DNA from 4 places in the Cobetia sp. L2A1 genome. Region 3 is predicted to be linked to each of the others. Evidence: predicted binding sites of a transcription regulator. Region 3 holds the regulator's gene; each other region holds the start of a gene.
The links. The regulator sigma-54, encoded in region 3, starts transcription at its own class of promoters, with help from an activator protein. The targets are predictions, from matches to a motif close to TGGCACNNNNNTTGCTNT.

Region 1 (7,214 bases), 870 kb from region 3:
CCGCGGTCCGTCATCGAGATCAACATGGGCTCGAACAGCTCGCCCAGGCGCGACTCCAATGCTGGATTCTTGAGATATAGGCCTACGATCCCACACATGATGATGTCCCTCGCTGCCATGATTCACATCATGACGTTATGTCGTGAAAGCAGATGACAAGGCCGTATAGCCCTCCGGCCCCTGCGCATCAAAAAGAATGGCGTCACCGCCACAAGATGACCTCGACAGTCATCGGCCTCTAGAAGAATTCGGCGTAGCGACGGACTTCCCAGTCACTGACCTGAGCGTTGTATTCCTGCCACTCATCACGCTTGAGGCGCATGAATTCCTCGCAGATGCCTTCCCCCAGGCTTTCGCGCAGGATGCTGTCCGCTTCCAGCGCATCGATGGCCAGCGAGAGGTTCTGGGGCAACTTCTCGATGCCCTTCTCCACGCACTCGCTCGGGGTCAGGGAATACAGGTTGATGTTATGAGCCGTGCCCGGATCAAGTTTTCGCGCCACGCCATCCAGCCCTGCCGCGATGATGGCGGCGTGGACGAGGTAGGGGTTGCAGCCGGCATCAGGCAAGCGGAATTCAAGGCGGCCATAGGGCACACGCACCATGGCGGAACGGTTGTTGTCACCGTAGGCAATGAAGACGGGCGCCCAGGTCGCGCCACTGGTGCTGCCACCGCCGACGAGACGCTTGTAGGAATTGACGGTCGGTGCCGCAAAGGCACACAGCGCTGGGGCGTGAGCCAGCAGACCCGCCATGAAGTGATACGCCAATGACGACAACCCCATGCCCTGTACGTCGGAATCGTCCGCGAACAGATTGCGACCGCTGTCATCACAGACAGACAGGTGGAAGTGCATGCCGTTGCCAGGGCGATCTGCCAGCGGCTTGGGCATGAAGGAGCACACCATGCCCAGATCATTGGCGATTTCACCGGCCGCCATGCGCACGAAGGTGAAACGGTCAGCCGAAGTCAGCGCATCGCTGTAGGTGTAATTGATCTCGAACTGGCCGTTGGCGTCTTCGTGATCGATTTGATAGATGTCGAAGTCCACCGCCTGCAGGGATTCCACCAGCCGCTCGAGAAACTCCCGCGAGCGCGACAATCCCTTGTAGTCATAACAAGGCTTGGCAAGAGTATCGCTCTCATCCACCGGCAAGAGCTGGCCGCTCTCACCGCGGCGGAACAGCGAAAACTCAGGTTCGAGCCCGGTGTTCAGCGTCCATCCCTTGTCCTTCATGCGCTCCAGTTGCTTGAGCAGCACGACACGACTGTCATTGGCGAACGGCTCACCGTTGACGTAGCCATCGCAAGCCATGCGGGCATAGCCTGGCTGCCACGGTACCAGCGACAGCGAGGCAAGATCGCCGCGGGCCATGAAGTCGGGGCCTTCCGGCGACATGCCCAGGCCACTGACGGCAAAACCTGCAAAACCTGCTCCCTTCTCGACCACGTCCATCAGACAGTTGGCTGGAACGGATTTTGTCTTGGCGGCACCATGAATATCAACGAATTGCGCCAGCAGGTAGCGAATGTCGTGATCCTTGATGAACTGTTGCGCATTTTCGGGAGACATCGGAGTTCCTTTGAGAGCGGACCGGGGTGTCGTCTCGCTGGACCCTTCACTCAGGGTGTCGGTCGCAACCCGGAATCTGATTCCTGTGGGTCACTCTGACAGTGAAGAGGACAGTGAAGACAGCGGACGAAACGTGTTGTTGTGATTCCTGATGGTCAACTTTATTTCCCTGAGAGAAAAGCACGCAGCGTGCCAATCTTGCGTTACACGCCTCGAACGCAACACCTAAGCCGCTGTAAAATATGATAAATTAATTTAAATCATCACCAAACTCTCTCCATCATCACGGCATTAGCCGACCAATACCGACACGTTCGCGACAAATGTGCGCCATTGGCGTGCATGACTGCCAGATAACGCACCGCCACGATGCACCACTTCGCAAACTCTCTCCCCAAGCGGCCTTCATTGAGCCAGCGGACTCACTCACCGATGATTGAGACCCGCCAGCACCACCACATTTTGAAAGTTGGCAAGCCCCTTGCTTAACCGATAGGAATGTTTTTTTCCCTTCAAGAATTGATAGAGGGCCAAATAATGCAGCGCGAGAGGCAATGGAGCGGGAGGAAATAGCACTGGATAGCGCTGAAGGCTATGAAGCGGCGCGAAGCAACATGCCAGAAAACAACAACATTTCCCTCCCGGCGTTGAGCTTCTCGCAAGCTATGCAGGGACGGGATCAGATAGCCCCACTTACGCTAGGCAACGACTCACAGGAGAAAGAGACGCATGGCGAATTCATGGCGCATCTCGGCACTGGCCGAACAACACCGCGCGCTGGGCGCGGAGCTTGAAGACTGGAATGGCATGGGCACCGCCTGGAATTACGCGGTGTCAGACACAGCCGACGATCATGAAACCATCCGCACCCGTGCAGGGTTGATGGATGTCTCGGGCCTCAAGAAGATTCACTGTGCTGGCCCACATGCCCAGGCGGTATTGGATTACGTCACCACCCGCGACATGTCCAAGCTCTACCCGGGCAAGTCGGTGTATGCCAGTGTGCTCAATGAAGCCGGCAAGTTCGTCGATGACTGTATCGTCTATTGCCTGGCCCCCAACTCCTACCTGTTCGTGCATGGCACCGGCACCGCCAACGAGATGCTGGCAAAGACGGCGCTGGGTCGTGCCGTCAGCCTGACCTTTGATGACGATATGCACGACATGTCGCTGCAGGGCCCGCTGGCCGTGGACTTCCTGGAGCGCCACATTCCCGAGATTCGTGAACTGCGCTATTTCCATCACCTACAGACCCAGCTGTTCGGCCACCACGTGATGATCTCGCGGACCGGCTACACCGGTGAGCGTGGCTACGAGATCTTCTGCAAGGCCAAGGATGCCCCCTCTCTGTGGGAACAGATCCTCGAGGATGGCGCCGAGATGGGCATCAAACCGTGCAGCTTCGGCACGCTTGATTGGCTGCGGGTCGAAAGCCATCTGCTGTTCTATCCGGCCGACAACTCTGAAACCTATCCGTACGCTGACCAACCCGCGGGCGATACCCTGTGGGAATTGGGGCTGGACTTCACCGTCTCGCCAGGCAAGACCGAATTCCGCGGTGCCAGTGATCACTTCGCACTCCAGGGCAAGGAGCGCGTCAAGGTCTACGGAGTGCTGCTCGACTCGAAGCAGGTCGCGCAGATCGGTGACCAGGTCTACGCCGACGGCAAGTGTGTGGGTGTGATCACCCAGGGCATGTATTCCCGTCTGAGTGGTCGCTCCATGGCATTGGCACGTCTAGCGCCCGGCTACGCCGAACATGGCACTCCGCTGACACTCAAGACCGACACTGACGGTGAGACCAGTCTCTCCGCCATCAGTCATTCCCTCCCCTTTGATGATCCGGAGAAAGCCAAGCGACTGGCACGCGGCTGAACCGAGTAAAACGTCTCAAGGCCGCACCATCACACGCCTCCTCGGGTCTCATCCGGGGAGGCGTGTGGGTTTGACACAAACTTGTTACTGTCACCCTCAGAACGTGCATATCAAGCACATGGCAGGCGCATCACGACCCATGCCACGTCAGACATCCAGGAGCCTCCCATGCCGCGAAAACCTTCCGCGTCTTCCGAGTCATCAGCGCAGGACATATCGCCACCTGACACACAGCCCACGGCTGCGGAGCAGTCCGCGCCGAAAGAGACCATCACGGCGGCCGCCGATGAGACTCGCCTGGGGCTTGAACAGCACATCGCGCGGGCACTCAAGCAACAACGTGTCTCTCAGGGTTACAAGATTTCCGATGTCTCGCGTATTGCCGGTGTCAGCCAAGGCATGATCAGCAAGGTGGAAAATGCCCAGGTCTCCACCAGCCTCGATACCCTGAATAAACTGTGCAATGCGCTGAGTCTGCCCATCTCGAAACTGTTCAGCGATTACGACGTCAATGGGCGCGGCGCCCAGCTCACAAAGGCGGGCCAGGGGATGCAGGTGGTCCGTACGGGTACCGAAGTGGGCCACGCCTATCAATTGCTAAGTTACAAACAAGGACCGAAGAAGCTCTATGAGCCTTTCCTGATCACGATGGATGATGCCAGCGAAGTCTTCCCGAACTTCTGTCACGCCGGGCATGAGTTCATCTATCTCCTCTCCGGTCACCTGACCTATCGTCATGGCGACAAGTTCTATGACATGGGGCCCGGCGATAGCCTGGCCTTTGATGCCGGTGTTCCGCATGGCCCGGAGAAATTGAATGACGTGCCCATTCAACTGCTGTCGATCATTCATTATGACGATGAGTGAAGCATCCAGACGCGTCGCGATGACCTTGAGAGCAACACCCTTGTGAACGACGGCCTGACGAGCGACGGGTTGCCCCTCATCCTGCATTCAAGACATAGCCTGCATTATCGTGAGACACGAGCGGGACGTTACTCATGAAGGACGCTATCCATGAAGATTCGCCTTGCCAGACTTCAGGACGCCAGAGGGATAGCACATGTCGCCTCCGCGCTGGGTTACCTTCCCCATGAGGATGATGCGTTGATCCTTCGACGCCTTGAGCAGTTGTTCTCATCCGCTCATGATCGCATCTGGGTGGCAGAGCAGAATGGCAATGTGATTGGCTGGCTGCATGCGCAACACGCCTTCCGTGCCGCCTCGGCCGATTTCATCGAGATACTGGGCTTGTCCGTCGCCGAGAATGCTCGTTTGCAGGGCACAGGACGGGCACTGGCTGAGCAAGCCAAGACATGGGCTGCCACCGAACACGTGACCTTGCGCGTTCGCACCAATGAAACCCGTGATGTCGCCAAGCAATTCTATGCTGCCTTGGGCTTTGCTCTCGCCAAGAAACAGTGCGTTTTCCAGAGGTCATTTTAACTTGCCGAAGACTCCACACCTCGCCTCAATAATGTGAGGAGAAAGGCTCAGCGGCAGACGACAGAGTGAGGGTTGAGGTATATCGCCCTGATCTCTCGCCATCGATGATTTGCGGCTTTCATGCCACCCGTCGTGAAAAGGACAACACGCATGGCTCTCACTTCCTGCACCAATGCTGCCCGCGTTCCCGATCGTGACCACCAGCTCCAGGTTCAAAAGCCTATGGTCCACAAGCCACCGGTGCACAACCCTTATGCCCCCTCGCAGAAGGATCCATCCCGAAAGACCCGATGGCTCAAGGGAAATATTCATGTGCATACCGTGGAACCATGTGACGACAGCATCGCCGTGGACAGAATTCATGGATTGGATCACGACGCTGTAATTCAGCGCTCACAAGCTGAGCCCTTCTGCTTTGATTTTGTCTGCACCTCGGTACATCCCTATCTGAACAATATCGAGCTGTTCTCACGGGGCGAGCAACGTGACGACTTCGTGGTAATTTCTGGTCGTGAGATCCAGAACAACAACATCGATGATGGCGCGTATCTCAATGGCTATTTCGCAGGTCTGCATGCGCGCTTTCTACACGTACTGAGCATGGGCCAAGTGGGAGGCGTATCGATCTGCGCCCATCCCAACTTCTTCGAGACCACCTTTCCTCGTGAGGGAGGGGAATGGTCGTGTCTCAAGCAGGCATTGCTCAATCCCTGCCATCGCCTGGCAGAGCTCGACATCATGGGACTGGAAGTCTACAACGGCCTCTCAATGCTGGAAGAGAACGCAGGTGCCATCCCCTATTTCCCTCATATGGGAGAGCCATGCTGGGATGACCTGCTCTGCGAGGGGGTTCGCTGCGCCGGATTTGCAGGTAATGACGAGTTCTATCGCGAGCATTATGTCTACGAGAACTATGCTCCGCTGGGCTTCATCATGGTCGAGGCGGCCTTGAATGAAGCCGATATCCTGCGCAGCGTGAAGAGCAATCGCTTCTACGCCAGTACCGGTGTGCTACTGGCAGACACGCCGCTTGTGATACTCGAGCAAACGCAGATAGACCACCATGTCATTCGCGTCACGGCGCAGGAGGCCGTGCAATGGAAGGCAATGGTGCAGCGCGATGACGGTGACGGCTTCGAGTTGGTTTCGCTGGAGGCCCCGGGGCTGGGGGAGCAATGGGAGTTGACCCTGGAAGGACGCTGGAAATACATACGTTTTCAAGCCCAATCGATCAACGACCCGCTACATCGGGCTTGGCTGCAGCCTATCTATGGCCTCGACTGGGTGGATCATGTACCTCCCCACGCAACACTCACGACAGCACGCCACGACAGTACGTCGTAACGGCACTGCTTGACACACTCGTGACAGCACTTCTGAAGACGTTCATGAAAGAGCAGTAGGACGCAACGCATCCAATTCTTTCAGATAACGCTCCAGCACCAGATTGGGCGCGCGACTCTTGCGCGTGATGGCGCTGTAATAGGTGACATAGGAATAGGCCACGGGGCTGATGGCTTGCATCTTGCCATCACGGACCCAGCGCTCGGCATAGTGCGTGGGCAGGTAGCCCAGATAGCTGCCGGAAAGAATCAGGAAGGCGATGCCCTCACGATCAGTGGCAGACGCGGCGGCCTTGAGCGGTTCATGCAGGGCCTTGATGACGGGCGTCTGCGCATAGGCCGGCAGTACCGCGTCGTGCTGGCGTATGGCCTCTTCGCCCACGGGACGCCCCCGCGCCAGCGTCTCTCCCTGCGCGGGCTCTCGAAACAGAGCATGGCCGCGTGCACAGTAAAGACAGGAGGTCTCCTCGTAGAGCCGCCGATACTCAAGCCCCGGCAACGTCTTGAGCGTGGGGATCACGCCGGTATGCAGACGGCCATCCAGCACGGCGCGCTCGATCTCGTTGGGGGGAATCATGCGAATGTTGATCATCACTTCCGGCCCATGGCGTTTCAGGGCGCTCAGGGCATGTGTGATGTGCATTTCGGGCATGGTGACGAGGTTGTCGGTGATGCCGATGTTCAGCTCGCCCTTGAGCCAGGCGTGCAGACCATTGATGCGCGTGCGAAAGCCCTCCGCTGCCGCCAGCATCTGCATCGCCGCTTCATGCACCTCGCGCCCTTCATTGGTCAGGGAGAAGCCACTGCGCCCACGCTGACACAGCTTGAGCCCCAGACGGGTTTCCAGATCGCTCATCGCCATGCTGATGGCGGCACGACTGATGTTGAGTTCAATCTCGGCCGCCGAAAAGCCACCGCACTCCACCACCTTGCGAAAGATTCTCAGCAATCGCAGATCAGCATCTCCCAGCTGTCCT
Region 2 (7,214 bases), 360 kb from region 3:
ACAAGGCCTATAACGTGGTACGTGCCTTTGAAGCGGGTTGGGGTGGCGTGGTGTGGAAGACACTGGGCGAAGACCCGGCCGCGGTGAACGTCTCTTCGCGCTACTCGGCACACTACGGCCCGAATGGTGAAGTCAGCGGCTTCAACAACATCGAGCTGATCACCGACCGTTCACTGGAGATCAACCTGCGTGAGATCACCCAGGTCAAGAAGGACTGGCCAGACCACGCGTTGATCGTCTCACTGATGGTGCCGTGCGAAGAAGAGGCCTGGAAGACCATCCTGCCGCAGGTCGAGGCCACTGGCTGTGATGGTATCGAGCTCAACTTCGGTTGCCCGCATGGTATGCCGGAACGCGGCATGGGTGCGGCCGTCGGTCAGGTGCCGGAATATGTCGAGAAGGTCACGCGCTGGTGCAAGACCTACAGCTCACTGCCGGTCATCGTCAAACTGACCCCCAACATCACCGACGTGCGCGAACCTGCCAAGGCCGCCTGGCGTGGCGGTGCGGATGCCGTCTCGCTGATCAACACCATCAACTCCATCACCCATCTTGACCTTGATCGCATGATCGCCCACCCCATCGTCGGCGATCGCAGCACCCACGGTGGCTATTGCGGCAGTGCCGTGAAGCCCATCGCACTGAACATGGTGGCGGAAATCGCGCGCACGCCAGAAACCGCTACCCTGCCGATATCGGGCATCGGGGGTATCTCCACCTGGGAAGACGCCGCGGAATTCATCGCGCTCGGCGCGGGTAGCGTGCAGGTATGTACGGCAGCGATGCTGCATGGCTTCCGTATCGTCGAGGAGATGAAGGATGGCCTGGGCCGCTGGATGGACAAGCAGGGGTATCAGAAGATCGATGATTTCACGCGCGCCGCGGTGCCCAATACCACCGACTGGAAACAGTTGGACATGAACTATCAGGTGATCGCGCGTATCGATCAGGACAAGTGCATCGGCTGTGGGCGCTGCTATATCGCCTGCGAAGACACCTCGCATCAAGCCATCATGCATCTGGCCAAGGACAACGGCACCGCCAAATATGAGGTGAAGGATGCTGACTGTGTGGGCTGCAATCTGTGCGAGATTACCTGCCCGGTCGATGACTGCATCACCATGGAAGTGCAGGACACCGGCAAGCCGTACATGAACTGGATGGAAGACCCGCGCAACCCGCACCGCGCCGCCTGATCCTGTACGAAAGCGCAGGCCACCTGACCGTCAGACAAAGCACGTGAAGAGCGCAAACCAAAAAGGGCTGCCAGCAATGGCAGCCCTTTCTTGCACCCACTCACCAACCAACAGAAAGCGTGAATTGTTATCAAAAAGCTAACAACTAATCATTATCGATGCTTTCCTCATGCGGAAAGCCCCACGCCCTTCAACAATACGCGCGTGACATTCTGTACCGCTTGCTCGAACTCACGGTCACTCAGTGCATGGCCATGATTGAGGACAGCGATCTGGTGATCGAAGTCGGCGTAGTGCTGGGTGCTGGCCCAGATCATGTAGAGATAAGCGGAGGCATCGACATTGTCGATACGCGCGTCGGCAATCCAGCTACGCAGGCGCGACTTCTTCATCTCGGCCCACTCATCAAGCCAGACCGTCAGCTCCTCGCCCAGCACTGGCGCACCCTGCATGATTTCGCTGGCCCACACCTTGGAGCCATACGGGCGCTGACGCGAGTGCATCATCTTGGCGCGAATATAGGTGGAGAGCACCAGCTGAGGGTCGTCGTAGGCCTCAAAGCACAGCGCATCTTCCTTCCACAACGCCAACAGGCCATCGAGCACAGCGCGATAGAGGGCCTCCTTGGTACTGAAGTAGTAATGCAGATTTGACTTGGGCAGCTCTACTTCAGCGGCAATATCGACCATGCTGGCGCCGACATAGCCCTTGAGCGCGAATACCTTCTCGGCAGCGAGCAAAATACGCCCGACATTATCCTTGCGAATCTGAGACTTGCGAGTGGTCATGCGATCCCCTGACACGGTGCTGGCAGTGGTTTCAGAATATCACACACTCGTGTCAGCATGTCTGAGCAGTCAGGTTTCATATGCTCATTTCTCGTCAACGACTGCCACCCTGCTGCTCAATACCCGACTCGGCTGCTCAAAGACGGCTCTGCTACTCAAAGACGGCACCGTCGATGAAGCCATCTTCCGGCATCGGTATCTGCCCCGCCTCACCGCTCAGCCACCAGGGCGCGGGATGATTGCCTTCGCTGCGTTCATCGCTTGCCGGCACGACCATGCCCAGCCCACGTGCGGCGATGCGATAGAGATCCGGCCGCACACAGCGTGTCAGTGTCTCCGCGAGATCATGCTCGCTGATGCCATGCAAATGTCCCCAACGCTGCATCTGGGAAACGTACCAGCGAGTGTGCGAGCGCCACGGGAAATTGGCGGCGTAACGATGGAAGATCGTCCACCCGGCATTGGATTGCTGAAAATTCTCCACCGACTGCTCGACATCGACATCCGCAAGCCCGCGCGCGATCACTGACATCGGCACTTCGGGCAAGCCTTCATCATGCAGCCAGGCAGCGGCCTGCTGACGATTATCAGGGCGGTCCAGCCACGCACAGGCCTTGAGTAGCGAGCGTATCAGCGCCTGATGCGCCACCGGATGCTGCTCCGCCCAGTCTTCCCGCACGCCCAGCACCTTTTCCTGCCCGAAGCGCCAGATATCATGACTACCAGCGACCACCTGCCCCATGCCCTGCACACTGGCCAGACTGTTCCACGGCTCACCGACACAGAAACCATCCAGGATGCCCGAAGCGAGTTGCGCTGCCATCAGTGGCGGGGCCACCGCGCGCATATCAATCTGTGAATCAGGGTCAATCCCGCCCGCCGCCAGCCAATACCGCAGCAGATAGCGATGCGAGGAGAACGGATGCACGCTCGCGAGTCTCAGCGGTGCTTCACCGCGCTGACGACGCCGTCTGACGTGCTCGCCCAGCGCACAGGCAATCGCCAGAGGGCTATCAAGCACATGCTCTTCTTCCGCCAACGTCGCCATCAGCGAGCGTGACAAGGTGATGGCATTGCCGCCCAGATTCAGCGTCATTGCGCTGATGATCGGTGTCGCGCGACCGTCCAGCCCCAACGTTGAGGTCAATGGCATCAAGGCCAGCATCTGCGCCCCCTGCAAGACACCTGTCTGCAGGTCATCACGCAGTGCAGCCCAGGACGGCTGCCACTTGAGCGTGACCGCGAGCCCTTCATCCCGGAAAAATCCCAGCTGCTCGGCCACCACGAAGGGCGCAGCATCATTGAGCGGCATCAGTCCCAGCGTCAGCTGGTGATCATTCAAGGGTGCATCACTGAGCATCACAGACACCTCATGGGCAGACGTAGCAAGAAACAACAGAGCAGAAAATAGCAGAACCAGAAACGACAGAACCAGAAACGACAGAACCAGAAACGATCGAACAGAACAGCATGCTCACGGGCGACCACCACCAGAGCGGCCACTGTCAGCACGACGGGTGGCTTTCAGCAGCTCATCGGCCAGTTCGTGCAGTGCCAGGCGGCGATTCATCGCGGTCTTGCGCAGGTACTGATAGGCCGCATCCTCACCCAGTCCGCGCGCCTCCATGACCAATGCCTTGGCACGATCAACGCTACGCCGCTGAATCAGCGTGGTCTGGGTGCGATGGAGCTCCCCCTTCAAGGCGCGGTGTGCCTCGAAACTGGTGATGGCGACCTCCACCATCGTGCGCACCATCGCCGGCATCACATGGTCGACGACATAGGCCGACACCCCGGCGCCTGCTGCCTGTCGCACCAGGTCCGGCGCATCCTCGCTGGCCAGCATGATCATCGGCTTGGGATAACGACGCCCCAGCTGACCGAGGTGCTCCAGCGTATCGCGGCTCGGCAGGTCAGCGTCGATGATCACCGCATCCGGCTGATGCTGCTCGACCAGCGCATGCAGATCTTCGTGCTCATCAACGCGCAGCGCCACCTCAAAGCCAGCGCTCAACAACGCCTGCTCCAATGCGGCGGAACGCTCGCTGCGAACATCGACGATCAGCACAGTCACGGGCATGTCAGGGTTTCCTCGGCAAAACGTGTCAGGCAACTTTTCCACATGGCCTGACACTGCAGGAATCATGCCGCATGCTGGTGCAACCTTGCGGTTGCGCGCTTTGCGCAGCCCTTGGCCTGCACAGCAATGACGCAAGCAGATGCAATCATCACCCCGTGCGCCAGACTGGTACGCCACAGCATCGTCACGCACCGCAGACGGGCACGACGCAGAGCTCATCGCGCTAGCACCGTCAATGGTCGCCGCGATGATATATCACCAACTCATTGATATTGCTTGCCTTACCCCCTCATTACCGGCACAAGTGGCGCGGTCCTTGCTTTGTCCTACCCAGCGTCCCGCGAGAGCTGTTATCCCCCGCTCTCACCGTGATGCCCATGACGTAGACCAGGCTCCCATGAGTACGAGTGCGTCGAACCCGGCACCTCAACGACGAGGCAGCCCTGCTGTTCTCAACAGCCGTTCGACCACTCTCTGAGCGCACTCACCGTGTGCTCGGTCTCGACGCTGCATCAGGAGCCCGCACTCATGGATATTCGCAACAAGGCCAACCGCATCCGGCTGTTCAGCCTGAAAACGCCGCAGATGCGCGCCTTCCACATGTCATGGTTCGCCTTTCACGTCTGCTTCTTTGGCTGGTTCGGTATCGCGCCGCTGATGGCGGTGGTGCGTGACGACCTCGGCCTGACCAAGACCCAGATCGGCAACACCATCATCGCCTCGGTCGCGATCACCGTCATTGTACGGCTTGCGATTGGCGTACTCTGCGATCGCATCGGGCCACGCAAGGCCTACACCTGGCTTCTGTGTCTTGGCTCTCTGCCGGTGATGTGCATCGGTTTTGCCGACAGCTTCGAATCCTTCTTCCTTGCCCGCCTGGCGATCGGTGCCATCGGCGCCTCCTTTGTGATTACCCAGTACCACACCTCAGTGATGTTCGGTCCGAATGTCGTCGGCACCGCGAATGCCACTACCGCGGGTTGGGGCAACCTTGGCGGCGGTACCACGCAGATTCTGATGCCGCTGGTGATGGCTGGCCTGCTGATGCTGGGCGTCGAGCAGACACTGGGTTGGCGCCTGGCGATGGTCGTACCGGGCATCGTGCTGTTCCTGACCGGTATCGCGTACTACTTCTTCACTCAGGATGCCCCGGACGGCAACTTCAGTGAGCTGCGTGAACGCGGTGAACTGCCCAAGGCCGAGAAGGAATACAGCATGCGCGCCACCTTCGGCGCGGCAGCACGCGATATTCGTGTCTGGGCACTGTTCCTCGTTTATGGCGCCTGTTTCGGTGTCGAGCTGACCATCAACAACGTCGCCGCCATCTACTTCTTCGATCACTTCGAGCTGGATCTCGCCACCGCTGGCCTCATCGCCGGCCTGTTCGGCCTGATGAACCTGTTTGCCCGCACCCTGGGCGGCGTATTCTCTGACCTGTTTGCACGCCAGTCAGGGCTGAAAGGCCGCGTACGCTGGCTGTTCATCGCCCTGCTGTGTGAAGGCGTAGCGCTGGTTGGTTTCGCGCAGATGGAAACCCTCGCCGTGGCCATCGGCATCATGCTGGTGTTCAGCCTGTTCGTACAGATGGCAGAAGGCGCCACCTTCGGTATCGTACCGTTCATCAACCGCAAGGCGCTGGGCGCAGTGGCCGGCATCGTTGGCGCCGGCGGCAATGCCGGTGCGGTAGCGGCAGGCTTCCTGTTTCGCAGCGAGGAGCTGTCCTATCAAGAAGGCCTGATGTATCTGGGCATGGGCGTGATCGTGATCTCGCTGTTCGCGCTGCTGGTACGCTTCAGCGCTGCCACCGAGGCCGAGGAAGGTCGCGCCTATCAGGCGGCAGTCGAAGACCGCAAGCAGGACAGCACGCAACAACCGGCTTCTGCATGACACCGACAATACCACCCGGTCGATAGATGACTGACGGCCCCAGACACAAGAAGGCCCCACCTCATGGGAGGTGGGGCCTTCTTGTGTCTGCATGCGTATCGGTGGCCGTACTGGAGGCTCACCGAAGACAGCACTTAGCTGTCGGCAGCGTCCTGGACGTCATCGCCCGCACTCTCGATACTGTCGCCGGCATTTTCGACGGAGTTATCCATCTTCTCGCCAGCTTTCTCCATCGGGCCCTTGTCATCGCAACCAGCGAGGGACAGGCCTGCGAAGCCCAGCATGGCAATCATCAGTGCGCTACCCAGTGTCTTGATCTTCATGATCTTCTCCCTTGAATCATTGGTTGCGGTCAAAGCCGCTATTGACCGTGCATCGCGCAGGTGTGCGCTCATGCCACGGTGATCGAATGTGGGCACGGCGTGTCGAGGTGCCGGGAGATAAAGCGCCAGGCACGTGACCTCCCGGACCTGCAAACTGCCGTGCTACCCGAGGATATGGAGCACAGACCCTGAAGATTCAAGGGCTGATACCATGTTATGCCACTATCCTCTGCTAAAGGAATAGCGCAACAAGGGCCAGTGCCTCAAGCCCTCAGATATCGCGATAGAAGCTGTGGTGGAACAGCACTTCGCCCCCTAGCCCATCCAGGTAGCCTGCCACCAGTTCAAATGCGACAAAGGCGCCGGGCACATCATTACGATTGCAGTACAGGCCGTAGTGGCGAGCTGGATGGAAGCCGAGATGAGAGTAGAAATCGACGTGTCCCGCCGCGACCACCGCACCAACACCCAGCAGGCGACAACGCTTGACCGCCGAGACCACCAATCGCTTACCGATACCGTGGCGCTGATGCTGCGGCAAGACGGCCAACGGCGCCAATGCCATCAGCACGCGATCGGGATAACCGACGAGATCAACACGTGAGGCCATCACATGGCCTAGCAAGCCACCCTCACCCTCACTGAGGTGGCGGCCGGTTTCAGGGTCGGTGACACGCTCGGCGACTAGCGAGATCTGCGACTGCTCATCATGACGCAGTCGCTCTCCCAGCAATGCCTCGCGGTGGCCGGCAAAGACAGATTCATGAATGCGATATACCCGCTCATGATCAAAAGCGCGCTCTTCGCGAATGCGGAGATTATCGGCCGTACTGCCAGTCATCTGTGGGCTCCCTGTCAGCGCCCTGCCAATCAAGGCGGCTCCCCTTTAGATTAGCCAGCGGATGCATCTTCAGCGAGGTGCAATCTACTGCTCAAAAAG
Region 3 (7,214 bases):
TGTAACCCTTTTTGACTGCGAGCAAACCCTGATAAGACGCTCTGCTACATGGTTTGCGCATCCGCCACTGCCAGTAACAAAATTGGGCCGCGTCAGGTGCGCCGAGCGCCTACCCTGACAATGCCCAAGCTTTGAGCAAAGATCAACGCTGCGCTGCATCGTGGTGTAAGGCTTGTCTTCAACTCACTGAGGGATAACGGAACATTCCATCAAAGAGGAGTGCGTTGGTTTGCGTTAGAAGCGCAGCAAGAAGCCGCCTGTTAGTCGCCAATCACAGCATATACGTCGATATTGGCGGTCTTCTGAAACTGACAACAAGTGCGCTTCGAGTGTGACAAGAGCACGATCGGACGTGAGAAGAGTTACACGAATGATCGACAATACTAATAAAAGTGATTTGAAAAACAGGCGATTGGAAGCGCACGCCGGATTCTAGCGAAAATATCTTGGTAGAAAGCCGACGACTTTCACGCACGTCGGCTGGCCATCATGCGGATATTGACGATAGGGGAGGCCATGACAGAGAGGCCGTAGTCGAAGGGCGGCCTCTCTGTCATGTAATCAAGCGAGTCGCTTGCGCTCACTGGAAGACGGAATGCCCATGGCTTCGCGATATTTGGCGACGGTGCGGCGCGCGACTTCAATGCCATCGCTGGCGAGTAGATCGACCAGCCGTGAATCCGACAGCGGTTTTCGCGCTGGTTCGTCTGCAATCAATTTGCGGATGCGCGCACGAATGGCCGTGCTGGAATGCGCATCACCATTGCCGTTACCACCGACCTGGCTCGAGAAGAAGAACTTGAGTTCGAAGACGCCGCGTGGTGTATGAATGTACTTTTGCGTCGTGACGCGAGAGATGGTGGATTCGTGCATCTCGACTACCTCGGCAATATTGGCGAGGATCAACGGCTTCATGCCTTCCTCGCCTTGCTCAAGAAAGTCGATCTGCCGCGTCATGATCTCACGCCCGACCTTGAGCAGCGTGTCATTGCGTGACGAGAGACTTTTCATCAGCCAGCGCGCTTCCTGAAGATTATCCTTGAGAAAGGTGTTGTCTACTGACTTGTCTGCCCGTTTGATGAGCGCTGCATAGTCTGGCTGTATACGCAGCTTCGGGAGTGCCTCGGGATTGAGCTCCACTTGCCAGCCGCGCCGGGTATGGCGTACCAGCAAGTCGGGTATCACGTAGTCACTGGCGGGCTCCCCCCAGGCAGAAGCTGGCCGTGGGTCCAGTGCTCGTATCAGCCGGATGACGTGATCCAGCTCGTCATCATCCAGCCCCAGGCGGCGCTTGAGTAGCTTGCGATCATCGTTCCCTAGTGCTTCGAGAAACTGGCGTACCAGGCGGCGAGCTTGAGCAAGCAGTGTCAGGTCATCGGGCAGCAAGGCCAGTTGTAGCAGCAAGCATTCGCGTAGATCACGCGCAAAGACGCCGGTCGGATCGAACTGCTGCAGGCGGAGCAGGACCTGCTCAAGCTCCGATGCTTTGAGGCCAGACAGCCCTTGTCCACGTAGACCATCGACGAGCTCATCAAGCGACAGGCTCAAGTAGCCTGCGCCGTCCACGGCATCTATCAGGCTTTCCGCCATCTGCCGTTCACGGTCGTCGAGGTCGGTCATTGCCAACTGCCAGCGTAGATGATCTTGCAGGCTTTCTACACTCGTGTTGCGCTCGAAATCCTGGCCGTCATCACTGCCGCTACTGCTTCCCGAGTTTGTCAGGCTGCCAGCATGATCCTGATAGAGGTCCGACCAGTCGCTATCGAGAGGATATTCTTCCGGGATATCACTACTTGTTTCAGCTGAAGAGATTTCGCTCGCATCCTGAATCTCGACGACTTCCAGCGCCTCATAGTCCTCGTCGAGTTCCAGCATGGGATTGGACTCGAGCGCCTGTTGGATTTCCTGACGCAGGTCGAGCGTCGACAACTGTAGCAGCTGAATGGCCTGCTGCAGTTGTGGCGTCATGGTCAGTGAAGTGCCAAGGCGGAGTTGCAGGGTGGGTTTCATGGGGCTATCGATTCACGGCAAAGGAACGTGCTTCTACGCTATACCGTGGGTCGGGGCACTGACAAGGGGCGAAAGAAATTATTCAAGCAACTTGCATGCCATGTTTCAACGAAGGTGGTATGGACGTCATGCTCAAGGCTGATGTTCATGATGATATATCAGCCCTGAGCATGCACTGCGTGCGCGAAGGTGCGCTCGCCAGAGGGGTTTGCCAATGGACTACAGCTTGAACTCATGCCCCAGATACACGTCACGCACCTGCTGATTGGCCAGAATGGTTTCAGCATTGCCATGCGCAATGATCTGGCCGTCGCCAACGATATAGGCGGTATCGCAGATATCGAGCGTCTCACGGACGTTATGATCCGTGATCAGTACACCAATGCCGCGATCACGTAGCTGGCGTACGATGCTCTTTATCTCGCCTACCGAGATGGGATCAACGCCGGCAAAGGGTTCATCCAGCAGCACGAAATCCGGTTCCGTGGCCAGTGCCCTTGCGATTTCGACGCGACGGCGTTCGCCGCCAGACAAGCTCATGCCGCTACTGGCGCGAATGTGAGAAATGCTGAAATCGTTCAGCAGTTCTTCAAGGCGTGCCTTGCGCCCGTTGCGATCGAGATCCTTGCGTGTCTCTAGAATCGCCATGATGTTGTCGGCGACGGACAGCTTGCGGAAGATCGAGGCTTCCTGCGGGAGATAGCCGATGCCGGCGCGTGCGCGCAAATGCATGGCGGAGTCGGAAAGGTCATTGTCATCAATGGTGACGCTGCCCGCATCGGCGCGCACCAGGCCGACGATCATGTAGAACGAGGTCGTCTTGCCGGCCCCATTGGGCCCCAACAGACCCACGATATCGCCCTGACGAATCTCCAGCGAGATATCCTTGACCACCTTGCGGCCCTTGTAGGCCTTGGCAAGGTGGCGTGCGCTGAGTGTACGGAGAGGAGCGGCAGTCATGACTTAGTTTTCCTTGCTGGCATTGGTGCCGCGCGGCGTCAGCGTCATGTGCACACGAGAACTGCCGTCGGTCTTCTGCGTGGTATCACTGCTGTTATTGGCATTGACCTGACGCTTGTCGAGGAAATACTCCACGTAACCGCCTTCGAAGGTGTCAGCATCTTTTTCGAGGCGCGCATTGCCTACCAGCTCCACCCGACGCTCCAGCGCGTGATAGAGAATGGTATCCGCCCACCCCTTGACCAGCTTTTCGTTCGGGTTGGGTTGTTGTTCCATATAGGCTCGCTTGCCTGTTGCCTTGACCAGAGATATCTCGCCACTCTTGGCACGGCTGATGTCAACACGACTGGCATCCAGTTTCATGCTGCCTTGTCGCATTTCGACACTGCCGGTATAGACAGCAGTACCCGCCTTGTCATCCAGCGACAGGGAATCGGCGGCGATGTCGATACGCTGATTGGCATCACTGTCGAGCGCCAGTGCTGTTGGTGCAGCCATGGACATGCCAAGCGCCAGGCATAGGGCCATGGCACTGGTGTTGAGGGTGTGGCGCCAGGCCGACAAGGGCTTGAGAGTCGTTGAAGTCATGGGATGCTCCTTGGCAGAACTGGGTATGTCTTCTCGATCGGACATGCTGTCGGGAAGCAGGGAATGGGGGTTATCAGGCTGGCAGCGTACGTCAGCAACTCGTTACGCCAATCATGTGCCAGGAGATAGTGACTACTGACTGGCTGAAGGTGCAGCTTCGAAGGTGCTGTTGATGCGCTCTTCGCTATCGGTTGAGGCAGCATCGCTATCGTCGTCGATTTGCTCTGCTTCCTTGCTGGCTGCGCTCTTGCCCTTACCAGGCTGGAGCGTACCGCGGACACGACCGTCCAGCACAGCGGAGTCCTTGGATAAGTCCGCACTGAAGCTGTTGCTTTCGATCTGCTGACCATTCTGGGTAATGATGACGGGGACGTCGCTCCAGGCGCGGTTCTGTTCGCGGCTGTAGTTCAGTACGTCCGTATTCAATGTCCAGGCATCGGAAGGCTGGCGCAATGTGGCGTCACCCTCTAGCGTGAAGGTGTCTCCACCGGCGCTGAGAATGCCGCGCTTGCCAGTGGCATACCAACGCCGGTCTTCGCTATCGTTGGTGCGAATCTTGGGTGCCTCGGCGTAGGTAACGTCATCCTCGGGCGTATGTTCGATGCGCGGGGAGGTCATGGCCTGAAAAGGCACACCCCGCGCATCGAAGCGTGTCATGTCAGCCCCGTCGAGATAGTAGTCCGGCTCATCACTGTTGGCCTGTGTGTCTACGGCGGATTCAAGGCTGTTGCGCTGCTCGATCAGGGCGAGTACGCCCCCGACCAGCAGCAATAGCAGCAGCAACCACAAGCGCGGAGAAGGACGGGGCAGACGTAACATCAGGCGCGCGACCCCTGTAGATAGGTATCCAGTACTGACGCCCAGTGTCCCTGCGCCTTGAGCAGTAGATCACAGATCTCGCGCACGGCGCCGTCGCCGCCCTGGCGAGTCGTCACCCAGTTGGCTTCGCTCAATACATAGGGCATGGCATTGGGCACACTGATGCCAAGCCCGACGCGACGGATGGCTTCGCGATCTGGCAGGTCGTCACCACAGTAGGCGACCTGATCGAGCTCGATATCGTTATCACGGCACAGCTGAGTGAGTGCGACCAGCTTGTCCTCGCGCCCCTGGATGACATCATGAATGCCGAGTTCCTTGGCGCGTCGCTCTACCATTGGTGACGTGCGTCCGGTAATCAGCGCGACAAGGATACCACTGCGCAGAATCAGTTTGAGACCATGGCCATCCTGGACGTGAAAGCTCTTGGTTTCCACGCCATTGGCGTCATAGTGCAGATGATTGTCAGTCAGCACCCCATCCACATCCAATGCCAACAAGCGTACGTGACGCGCACGATCGATGATGTCCTGTGGATAGTCTTCCGGCAGGAAAATGTTCTCATTCATGATGTTTCTCCTCGCACTCCGTGCGTACTTGGCGCTGCCCCGTGAACGGCTGATGGCTTGGTGAAGCATGGTAGCTGCACGTGGTGGCCGTGATGACATCGATCTCTGCATCATATTGATGCCTTGGAAGACAGCACTCACGCCCAGTGGTTCAGATCACGCCGCTGGCCAGCAGGCCGTGCATATGGATTGCCCCGATAGGGTGCTCATCCTCATCACAGACTACCAGAACGCTGATACGGTTTTCTTCCATGATGCGTACCGCCTCTGCGGCCAGCATGCTGGCACGGATGGTCTTGCCGCCGCGTGTCATGACATCATCGACCTTGAGCGCGCGTAGATCGCCATGTTGATCCAGTGTGCGGCGCAGGTCACCATCGGTATAGACGCCGACCAGATGTTCGTCTGCATCAATGACGCAGGTAAAGCCCATGCCCTGTCGAGTGATCTCGAGCAGTGCGTCGCGCAGTGGACTGCCTAGTGCCACACGTGGCAGGTCATTGCCCTTGTGCATCACGTCCTGAACGCGCAACAACAGGCGGCGACCAAGGGTGCCCCCCGGATGCGAGAGGGCAAATTCTTCGGCAGTGAAGCCGCGTGCTTCAAGTAGCGCCACAGCAAGCGCATCACCCATGACCAGTGCAGCGGTTGTCGAAGCCGTTGGCGCCAGATTCAGCGGGCAGGCTTCCTGCGCAACACTCGTATCCAGATGTGCATCGGCATCACGCGCCAGTGTCGAGCCTGGCTTGCCGGTCATCGATACCAGCGGTGTCCCCATGCGCTTGAGCAGCGGCAGCAGGGCGGTTACTTCAGCCGTCTCGCCAGAGTTGGACAATGCCAGCACCACGTCGGCCGGTGTGATCATGCCGAGATCGCCATGACTGGCTTCGCCCGGATGCACAAAGAAGGCAGGGGTGCCGGTACTGGCCAGTGTCGCGGCGATCTTGCTCGCAATATGGCCTGACTTGCCCATGCCGGTGACGATGACACGGCCTTGCGTGGCCAGCATCAATTTACAGGCGCTATCGAAGTCCGCATCGAGTTGATGTTCGAGCGCGAGGATAGCAGCGCCCTCAATCGCGAAGGTGCGTCGTGCACTAGCGCGAAAATCGGTGTCGGCGGCACTGGGCGTGGCGTGCTGGGTGCTGAAAGACTCGGTCATGATCAGATTGTTGCCTGTGTGTGGCCAGGACTCAAGCCGTGCGAGAAGCGTGCCTTCCCCCACACGGCGATGATGGAGATTGTGCTGAATCAGCTAGTCAGACTGAAGGCCAACCAGGCGGTGTAGGCCAGGTAGCTGCCGAGTAGAATGGCACCGGGGCCGCGTCCGATCTTGCCGCGACGCTGCCAGACAAGTAGAGCGGCCAATAGCAGGGTCAGCCCCAGCATGACCGGGTAGTCACGACTGATGGCGCTGCCATCGACAAGGCCCGGTGCTATCAGACCTGGCATCGGCAATACCGCCAGGATATTGAAGAGGTTGGAGCCGATGATGTTACCGATCGCGATATCGTGGTGACGCTTGAGTGCACTGGCGACACTGGCAGCCAGTTCTGGAAGGCTGGTGCCGATGGCGATGACGGTCAGACCAATGATCAGATCAGGCACGCCGAGCGCTTCAGCGATGTCGGTGGCACCCCATACCAGCGCATGTGAGCTGGCGATCAGGACTGCCAGGCCGACAAGCAGCCAGAAGATGGCGCGCCCAGCTGTCATGTCGGGAATCTCGTCGTCGGTTCCTTCTTCGCTCGCTGTATCTCCCTTGAATAACCATACGATCGTGAAGACCAGCAGTGCCAGCAGCAGGATGCCATCAATACGGCTCAAGGCGCTGTCGGACAGGGCGTATCCCGCCAGTGCAGTAGCTGCCAGCAATAGCGGCAATTCGCGGCGTACCAGTCCAAAGTGCACTGGAATCGGTGCGACCAGTGCTGTCACCCCCAGTACCATGCCGATGTTGGCAATGTTGGAGCCTAGGGCGTTACCTGTCGCGATATCCGGGGTGCCATCGAGAGATGCCATGATGGAGACGACGATTTCCGGCGCTGAGGTCCCGACGGAGACGATGGTCATCCCGATCAGCAGTTTGCTCATGCCGGCACGGCGGGCTGTGGCGGCAGCGCCATCGACGAAACGGTCAGCGCTCCAGACAAGGCCGATCAGGCCAAGAACGATTGCAAGAATGGGATATAGCATCTGGACTCTCGAAGTAGGAGGTAGGGCAGTGGATATCGCCGGGAACCGCGTCATTAAACGCATCCCCTAGAG
Region 4 (7,214 bases), 1.1 Mb from region 3:
AAGCGGCGGTCCGAGTGACCATGCTCACGCAGCGATGCACCCTTGGCGCAGTGTGCGCCCCGGTTGAACGGGTGGTCGAAGGCGGGTTCCTGCTTGGTCCAGACACCTTCCTGCACCTCGGCATACACACCACAGCCCACTGAGCAGTGTGAGCAGATGGTGCGTTTCGTCTCGACCGTAGCAGTAGACACTTCGGTCTTGGCCTCGGCGCGCCTCATCATCGGGGCAGCCATGAAGCTCGCCGCAGCGAGGCCGCCGGTCGCAACACCACTGCGTTTCAGGAACTGGCGGCGGTTGATGCCGAGTCCCGTAGTCTCTGTGGCAGAGGGGGTGGGGGTCAGTCGCATGACATCATCTCTCCTCGTCACCCGAGTCACTGGCCAGGCCGCGTGAGCGGGTCAGGGGACAGTGTCGGGAGCGGCGGTCTTTCAGGTAGGGCATGTACCCTGACCTGTGCCGACTTGTCGCGGTCAATGGCAGCGTGGAGTGAACTCCACGTTGCCCGTGTTCAGGCTGGCAGTGTCTCTGTGGCGACGGCTGCCGGCGCTGCCTGTCTATAGCATCAGCATGATCATTCAGGCGTTCGGCGCGACTCAGTCACGCAGCGTGGCGTAGAACGCCTTGACATGATCACTCTCGCGATAGCGATCGGAGGCTTTATCAACGTCTTTGGCCTCCGGTGCTGCCGTATCCGGAATCACGGCTCCTGCCAATGAACCCACGGTGGCAACACCAACGGTGCTGGCGCCTAGTACACGCAGGAACTTGCGGCGTCCCTGGCGAGCGAGGTTATGCGTGTCTTTCTTGTCATCATCAGTCTTCATGCTGATCTCCTGTCTGGCAGAGGCGCTGTATCACGTGTTCATCTCGCCTTGGCCGTGGCTGTCTTCGATAGCTGTCATGCATTGCTATGTTGTGTGTCATATCATTCGCGGTGGTCTATGTCGTAGCGAATAGCCTAGCCGTGAATGTAGTGCGTGAATCGAGCTCCTTGACGCCTGAGGTGCGATACCCGCAGTTGTCATCATGACGGGAGGCGGATGCCTTGCCATTCACTCGCGTTATTCGTATCCGAGCCTGTTCGCGCTGCTGCAGAATATGTGCTCACGGTGAGAGACTCGCCCAGGTTCAAGCGCTCAGCATTCAGGAAGGCCTGACCCAGATATCCGACGGCGGCGTAGAACGGACTGTCACGTCGAGCGAGGTCTACGCAGCAGCGTTCGCCCCAGTTCGATAGGTGGCGGCGGAAGAAGCCGGCCTGTTCACCAGGCAGCTCGTCAATCAGCATGGCCATCACCTCACATAGCGCACCGAGGTGATCTTCGGGTTCATGAACATCGCTTTGACGCTCGAATCCGAGGCGCTTGAGGTCCTGGCGCAAGGCAACCAGCGGCATTTCCATCAATGAACCAGTCAGATACCAGCTGGCATAAGGCACTATCTCGCCTTGTACGACACCGACCAATGTCTGGAAATACTCGTCCTCCAGGCGGCGCGGTTCGCTAACGCGCGCTGCCAATGACAATGATGCCAATGCCCTCGGTATCTGCTGCTGATCAGCGCCGGGCAGGGTGATGGCGTCGTGTTCTAGAGTAGCGAGAAACGCAATGAGCTCCTCGTCAGGCGCAGCACGTATCAGGCGCGCCAGCAAACGATAAAGATCAGAGCGTAGCGCCTGTTGTTCGACGCTGTGGCTCATCACTGATTCATCCTCAGATGCCATAGGCGTAATGTCTCCAGAAGGAGCCGTTGGAAATGTCATTGGCTCAGACCTTGAGTTGGGCGTCGGGATTACGTGCCATTTCGTGCCAGATGTCCTTTACGCGACAGTCACTGCACATCTTGAGCCGCAAGGCACCATCACCTTGGAAGTAGGCGTGTGATGCCAGCTTCGTTTGCATCGCGGTTATGGTGGCGGTCGAGCCGAATGGAGTGCCGCAGCTGATGCAGGGGAAGGGTACATCCTGTTTGAGGAGCAGGGGGTCGCGGCGAACATCGGGCTGTGGGACAAAGCCGGGCGTCAAGGTGATGACCTGCTCCGGGCATGCCTGCTCGCAGAGGCCGCATTGCACGCAGTCACCCTGGGTGAAAGACAGCGCCGGAGAGGTACGATTGGCGCTCAGTGCGGTCGTTGGGCAGACCGCGACACAGGCTTGGCACAGGGTGCAGCCCTCAGTCTCTATAGCGAGGCTTCCAAAGGCGGCACCTTCAGGCACTGCTACCGAATCTTGCGCGAGATCAGCGGCCGCAAGGCCCGCCAGGTGATCGAGTACTCGATTGAGGCGTTCACGCTTGCCGGGACGCTCATCAGGACGGCCCAGCAGCCAATCACGTGCAATCGGCTGACCGAGCGGATGCTCCTCTTCACTATTGGCACCTGGCGCAAGCGCCACACACAGCGGCGTTATCAGTGGCAGCGCACTAGTATCATCCTCAACGGAGGACGTCTTCTTGGCAGACGATGAAATGAATGCCAGGCGTGACGTGCCATGGTGATCGGTGGCCAGCTGCATGCTGCCCAATAGCGCAAGTGTCAGGCGACGCTCCTGCTCTAGCTGCTGGCGTTGGCCTGCCGGAAGGGCGTCTGGCAGTTCGACGAGTATTTGAGATGCCCCAAGCGCAAGTGCGGCGAGCCATTCGTCGTGACCGGTGGCAGTGATTTCATCGAGTGTAATGTCGAGGCAGCGCTCGCGGTCGGTGACTGAAACAGCACAGGCGTCAGTTTCCGGGGTATCAAGGCGATACCGCAGCAGTGGATAAATACCACCGGCATCCTGATAGCGCTCCAGCAAGCGCTGAATCTGTTCCATGCGCTGTTCTACGGGAGGTTGGGTAAAGCTCAGTGCCCCGGTAGGACAAGCGCTGATGCAGCTTGCTGCGCCATGACACAGGAAGGGGTCAATCTCGATATGCGCGTTGCGACGACCGGCGATCGAGAAGATGGCGTCGGCACTGCACGAAGATAGGCAGCGCGTACAGCCGATGTTGCCGGCACTTGCATGTGCGCAGACATCCAGGTTGACGCTGACATAGTTCGGTTTATCAAAACTACCGACCAGACCGCCGAACTGAGCTGCCCATTCCGTCATTTCTGGCAGCGTAGTGACATCGAGCTGCGCATCACAGGCCAAGCGGTCCAGCTCGATCAATACGGCATCTGGCGCACGTAAATACCCTGGTGGCGCAAGCTCTGCCTGGTTGAGAGGCTGGGTTGCCAAGTCTGCAATCAGATCAAAATGTGTCACCTGATGAAGGCTGGGCTGGCCGTCTGGCTGAATGATAGGCGTGGCTGGGAGTAATGCGGACGCCAGATTGACCCCGTCGCTGGTCAGCATGAACTGGCCAAGATAGCCCGAGAGGCTGAGCGCATTACGAGATGCTGTATGCGATGGCAGCGCCTGGCTTGCAGTGAAGTGTTGTTCATCGAGGGAGACCAGGGCGCTGTTATCCTGATCACTTGTCAGTAGAGCCAGCGACAATCGTGTCGTGGTGGGCAGCTGTAACAATAGAGTTGCCAGTGCGCGTATCCGTGCTTCACTGCCGACCAACAGCGTTTGCCCCCGGCTGCGATAGCGGATAGGCGCGCTACCTGCATCGCTGGCGAGCAGTGGGAGGCTGGGAGCCTGCGTGCCGATCGCAGCAGACCCTGTCATGGAAGACAGTGCTCGTTCGCGAGCCTGTTTATTCAGCGCACGCTGGGTATTCTCAATGCTCAGGCCGGTACTGGCGTGTACAGCCAAAGGCGTGCCGCGCGATGCCGGATCAAGCGGCTGCGGGTGCGTGGGACTCGCCGTCATCTTACTCATCCTTTTCGGTCGTTGCGGCCCTGTCAGTCGCTGCTGCCGTCAGGTGGCAGAAGGCTATCGCAGGGCCCTGTCGCCGCAGATTCTCGAGGCAGACGCCCGGTCAGCAATCAACAGTCCTTCAATGGGTGATCAATGGCATGCTCTGCATTGCGCCGTGGGCGGTCAGGTCGCCTCAAAAGAATAGCTCAGGTAGGCAGATGCCACGGGCATTGTCTGCCGCCCTGAATTTCTCAGTGAATCAGGAGCTGCGGCGTGGCAAGCATGTCATGCAAAATCTAGCGAGTGCGTTGCAGACATTGCACCTTGTTAATGCGCGCTGTAGTCACTCATGAGCCATAAGGCTGACCCCAAAACCGATAGTGAGCTGCTGAACTGGGTCATATTGACTCAAGGTAAGTGCGCAGCGCGTCATCCTGGTAGGTTGGGTAATCGTGAAGTGTCGTTGGTAGAGGGCTGGGCGGCGGTTGGGGAATCATCCGCATAAGCTGAATCAGTTACATCGTCTGCTTCACGTTGAGGCTCGACGCTTTCAGCGGTGGTGGCTATATCGTGAGGTTCGTGCTGTGTTTCTGTGTCTGCTTCATTATGCTTTTCATGATTTTCGTCCAGCGCTGTGTCTTGCTGACCCGTGGCTGGCGCCGGCTGCTCCTGGTCTTCTTCGTTCTGGTCTTCTTGGTCCTGTGTTGCGAGGCTTTCCTCGACCTTATGGGTCCAGCGCCGCAGGGTCTCGGCCACGCCATCTGCTAACGGGCGCATCTTGGAAAAGTCCTGGTCGTAATCATCCAGCCCGTCACGCAAAGAGTGTTCTCCCCCCATGAAGATGCGCCGGAGCGCTTGCTGGCGAAGAGCGGGGTCCACGCCGGTCTGCATGAATGCACTGACATCGGCATCAGGCATCAGTGTCTCTGGATCGGGTAGCTCGATAGCAGACGTTTTGTCAGCCTCGTGCTCATCGATGCATTGCTCCGCATGCCCTTGGTCGGTTGGGACCTCCGCACGAAGTTCACCGTTGTCAGCCACACCCTGATGACCAGCAGGGGGTGGCTGATCATCCGTCAGGCTCGCAGATGCTTCCCTGGTCGCCGCTATCGCAGTACTCATGTCTGAGGTGGCGGGCGTACGTGACGATGTCTCGAATGCTGTTTTGGCCTTGTTTGTTTGCGTGTGGTCGGTGTGCTGTTTGCGCCGCGACCAGCGTGACAGCAGACTCTCCTGTCCCTCATCAGCGCTGTTGGTCGGGGAGCTTTCCGGGCGGCGTGTCATGATTTTTCATCCGCTTGCTGGGGGGCATCCGGTGAATGCTTGAGCGGTTGTCCTGACTGACTCGCCCGCCCGGCACCCTTGCGCTTTTTCTTCTTGCCTTCATCGACACGCTCACCATGACGAGCCAGATAGCCTTCTAGCCAGACCATCAGCGCGGGCGGCATGGGGGTGTCGAGCACCAGTTGATCACCATCCATCCATTGAGAGGCGACTTCCTGGCAGGCCGTCACGACACGTGGCTGCATGCCATCGTCTTCACGCTCCTCGCAGAGCACAAATAACCGCGGCTGGTCACAACGCAGGTTGTAGCGATAATCAGTGCGTTCGGTGAGATGTAACTGGAGTGCTAGCGTGCGGTGATTCGCGAAGTCAGATCGTGGGCTGTCATCTTGAGGCTGATGGGCGTCTTCAGCCTTGGCTGGCGCGAGTTGTGCGATGCGCCATGTGTCGATGCTGAAGCGGCCCAGCCGCTGAGTTGTCGGTGCCAGTGAAACACTCATCCAGCGCGTATCGTCACTGCGCGGAGTGACTGGTGATGGTAGTGAGGCGTGTGGCTCGGGAGTTGTATCCAAAAGTGAATCTGAATGTTGAGTCATGGCATCTCTCATGAAGTGCTGTCTTGCGCGCAGCCGCGTAGCGCAAAGAGCGCAAAGTCGATGGGCGTAGCGGTCATCTTTCTTGAATGGCTGAGTCTGTATTTTGCAAGAAACATGCCGTAGTGGACGACGCTATAATCGGTCTATCTCGTGTAAAGGACACTGAGATAAGGACACTGGTATCCTGTGCTCATTCCTACTGCTGCACTTCTACTACACACCATTTTGAAGGCGGTGAAGGTGGTTTTAGAAGGGTAGGCAGTCCCACCGTATTTCGCATCAGGCACGATGAGGGAGACCCCGACGTCATGAAGACTTCCGTACGGCCTGCGATTAGTCATGCCAAGCTGCCGACTACGTTAGATATCGAAGTGATGGATGAGCGTGGCCAGCAATTTCAGCAATCAATTGCGGCTGAACGCTCACTTACCATTTATCTCAATCGACGTGAAATCGTCACGCTGATGACTCTGGGAGCCGAGCCGGAGGCTCTGGTTGCTGGCTATCTACGCAATCAGGGATTGTTGGGGGAGCTTGAGGATCTTGAGGCACTGCAGGTGGACTGGGAGGTCGAGAGCGCCTCGGTCGTGACACGCTATCTGCCAGATGATATCGAGCAGCGGCTTGGCAAGCGTACCGTGACGACAGGCTGTGGCCAAGGCACGGTATTTGGCAATCTGCTGGAGCGTCAATCGCTCGCCGCGTTGGATTCACGATCCTTCAGTCAGGCGCAGCTCTATCGATTGCTCGATGCGTTGGCCGCACACAATGCCACGTATCGTAAGGCAGGTGCCGTGCATGGTTGCGCATTGTGCCGTGATGATGAGGTACTGGCCTTCATTGAGGATGTCGGGCGGCACAATGCAGTCGATACGCTGGCAGGCTTGAGCTGGCTATCGCCGTTGGATGAAAGTGCGCTGAATTACTCCGGAGCCAACATCTTCTATACCACAGGTCGATTGACGTCGGAGATGGTGCTCAAGGTCGCCCAAGCCGGTATTTCCGTATTGGTGTCGCGCTCTGGTGTGACACAAAAAGGCGTTGAATTGGCGAGTCGTTTTGGTGTGCTGTTGATTGCGCGCGCCAAGGGCATGCACTTTCAGGCCATTGATCCTGTTGGTCGGCTGGTACTGGACGCCATCCCGCCACTGCGCGCGGCGGATGTCGCAAAGGCTGCTGGAAAAATTGTCGCCAAGGAGCAGGGAGGCAAGCCATGAATCAACCTGTTGCCCCGACATCACCGCTCGCATCCGCCGCTGCGCCCGTGAGCCATGACAATCCGTTCCTGACGGTACAAGAAGTAGCCAAGCTGTTGCACCTCAATGAGAAGAAGATTTACCAGCTGGCGAGTGACGGCACCATGCCGGCGACCAAGGTGACCGGAAAGTGGCTATTCCCGCGTCGGCTGGTAGAGCAGTGGATACTCGAGTCAAGCCATCATGGTGTGCTCGCAGACCGGCTCATGCTTACCGGCAGCGATGATCCATTGCTGGCGGCACTCTCCATGCGCCTTAACCAGCAGCATGGCGGCAGTGCTTTTTACGGCATG

Region 1: a site for sigma-54 is predicted at 2,044-2,061, ahead of GQR90_RS07280 (aminomethyltransferase family protein). Genes of this name have one in related genera too.
Region 2: a site for sigma-54 is predicted at 4,117-4,134, ahead of GQR90_RS02050 (ANTAR domain-containing response regulator). Genes of this name have one in related genera too.
Region 4: a site for sigma-54 is predicted at 5,768-5,785, ahead of GQR90_RS08485 (DUF3305 domain-containing protein). Genes of this name have one in related genera too.

The regions. Positions count from the first base shown of each region.
Region 1 is NZ_CP047025.1:1,664,565-1,671,778, reverse strand. Features, by position in the region: gene GQR90_RS07290 (class II glutamine amidotransferase) at 1-98, opposite strand, end outside; gene glnT (type III glutamate--ammonia ligase) at 239-1,573, opposite strand; gene GQR90_RS07280 (aminomethyltransferase family protein) at 2,303-3,448, shown strand; gene GQR90_RS07275 (helix-turn-helix domain-containing protein) at 3,617-4,315, shown strand; gene GQR90_RS07270 (GNAT family N-acetyltransferase) at 4,466-4,894, shown strand; gene GQR90_RS07265 (hypothetical protein) at 5,207-6,238, shown strand; gene GQR90_RS07260 (LysR family transcriptional regulator) at 6,281-7,214, opposite strand, start outside.
Region 2 is NZ_CP047025.1:439,462-446,675, reverse strand. Features, by position in the region: gene preA (NAD-dependent dihydropyrimidine dehydrogenase subunit PreA) at 1-1,196, shown strand, start outside; gene GQR90_RS02060 (TetR/AcrR family transcriptional regulator) at 1,364-1,984, opposite strand; gene GQR90_RS02055 (CmpA/NrtA family ABC transporter substrate-binding protein) at 2,136-3,344, opposite strand; gene GQR90_RS02050 (ANTAR domain-containing response regulator) at 3,459-4,064, opposite strand; gene GQR90_RS02045 (NarK family nitrate/nitrite MFS transporter) at 4,593-5,951, shown strand; gene GQR90_RS02040 (hypothetical protein) at 6,086-6,274, opposite strand; gene GQR90_RS02035 (GNAT family N-acetyltransferase) at 6,546-7,115, opposite strand.
Region 3 is NZ_CP047025.1:797,505-804,718, forward strand. Features, by position in the region: gene GQR90_RS03430 (RNA polymerase factor sigma-54) at 562-2,010, opposite strand; gene lptB (LPS export ABC transporter ATP-binding protein) at 2,230-2,970, opposite strand; gene lptA (lipopolysaccharide transport periplasmic protein LptA) at 2,974-3,558, opposite strand; gene lptC (LPS export ABC transporter periplasmic protein LptC) at 3,691-4,377, opposite strand; gene GQR90_RS03450 (KdsC family phosphatase) at 4,377-4,946, opposite strand; gene GQR90_RS03455 (KpsF/GutQ family sugar-phosphate isomerase) at 5,098-6,108, opposite strand; gene GQR90_RS03460 (calcium/sodium antiporter) at 6,198-7,142, opposite strand.
Region 4 is NZ_CP047025.1:1,941,683-1,948,896, forward strand. Features, by position in the region: gene GQR90_RS08460 (molybdopterin-dependent oxidoreductase) at 1-347, opposite strand, end outside; gene GQR90_RS08465 (formate dehydrogenase) at 594-824, opposite strand; gene GQR90_RS08470 (TorD/DmsD family molecular chaperone) at 1,025-1,699, opposite strand; gene GQR90_RS08475 (4Fe-4S dicluster domain-containing protein) at 1,767-3,797, opposite strand; gene GQR90_RS08480 (DUF3306 domain-containing protein) at 4,215-5,069, opposite strand; gene GQR90_RS08485 (DUF3305 domain-containing protein) at 5,066-5,665, opposite strand; gene GQR90_RS08490 (formate dehydrogenase accessory sulfurtransferase FdhD) at 5,974-6,882, shown strand; gene GQR90_RS08495 (helix-turn-helix transcriptional regulator) at 6,879-7,214, shown strand, end outside.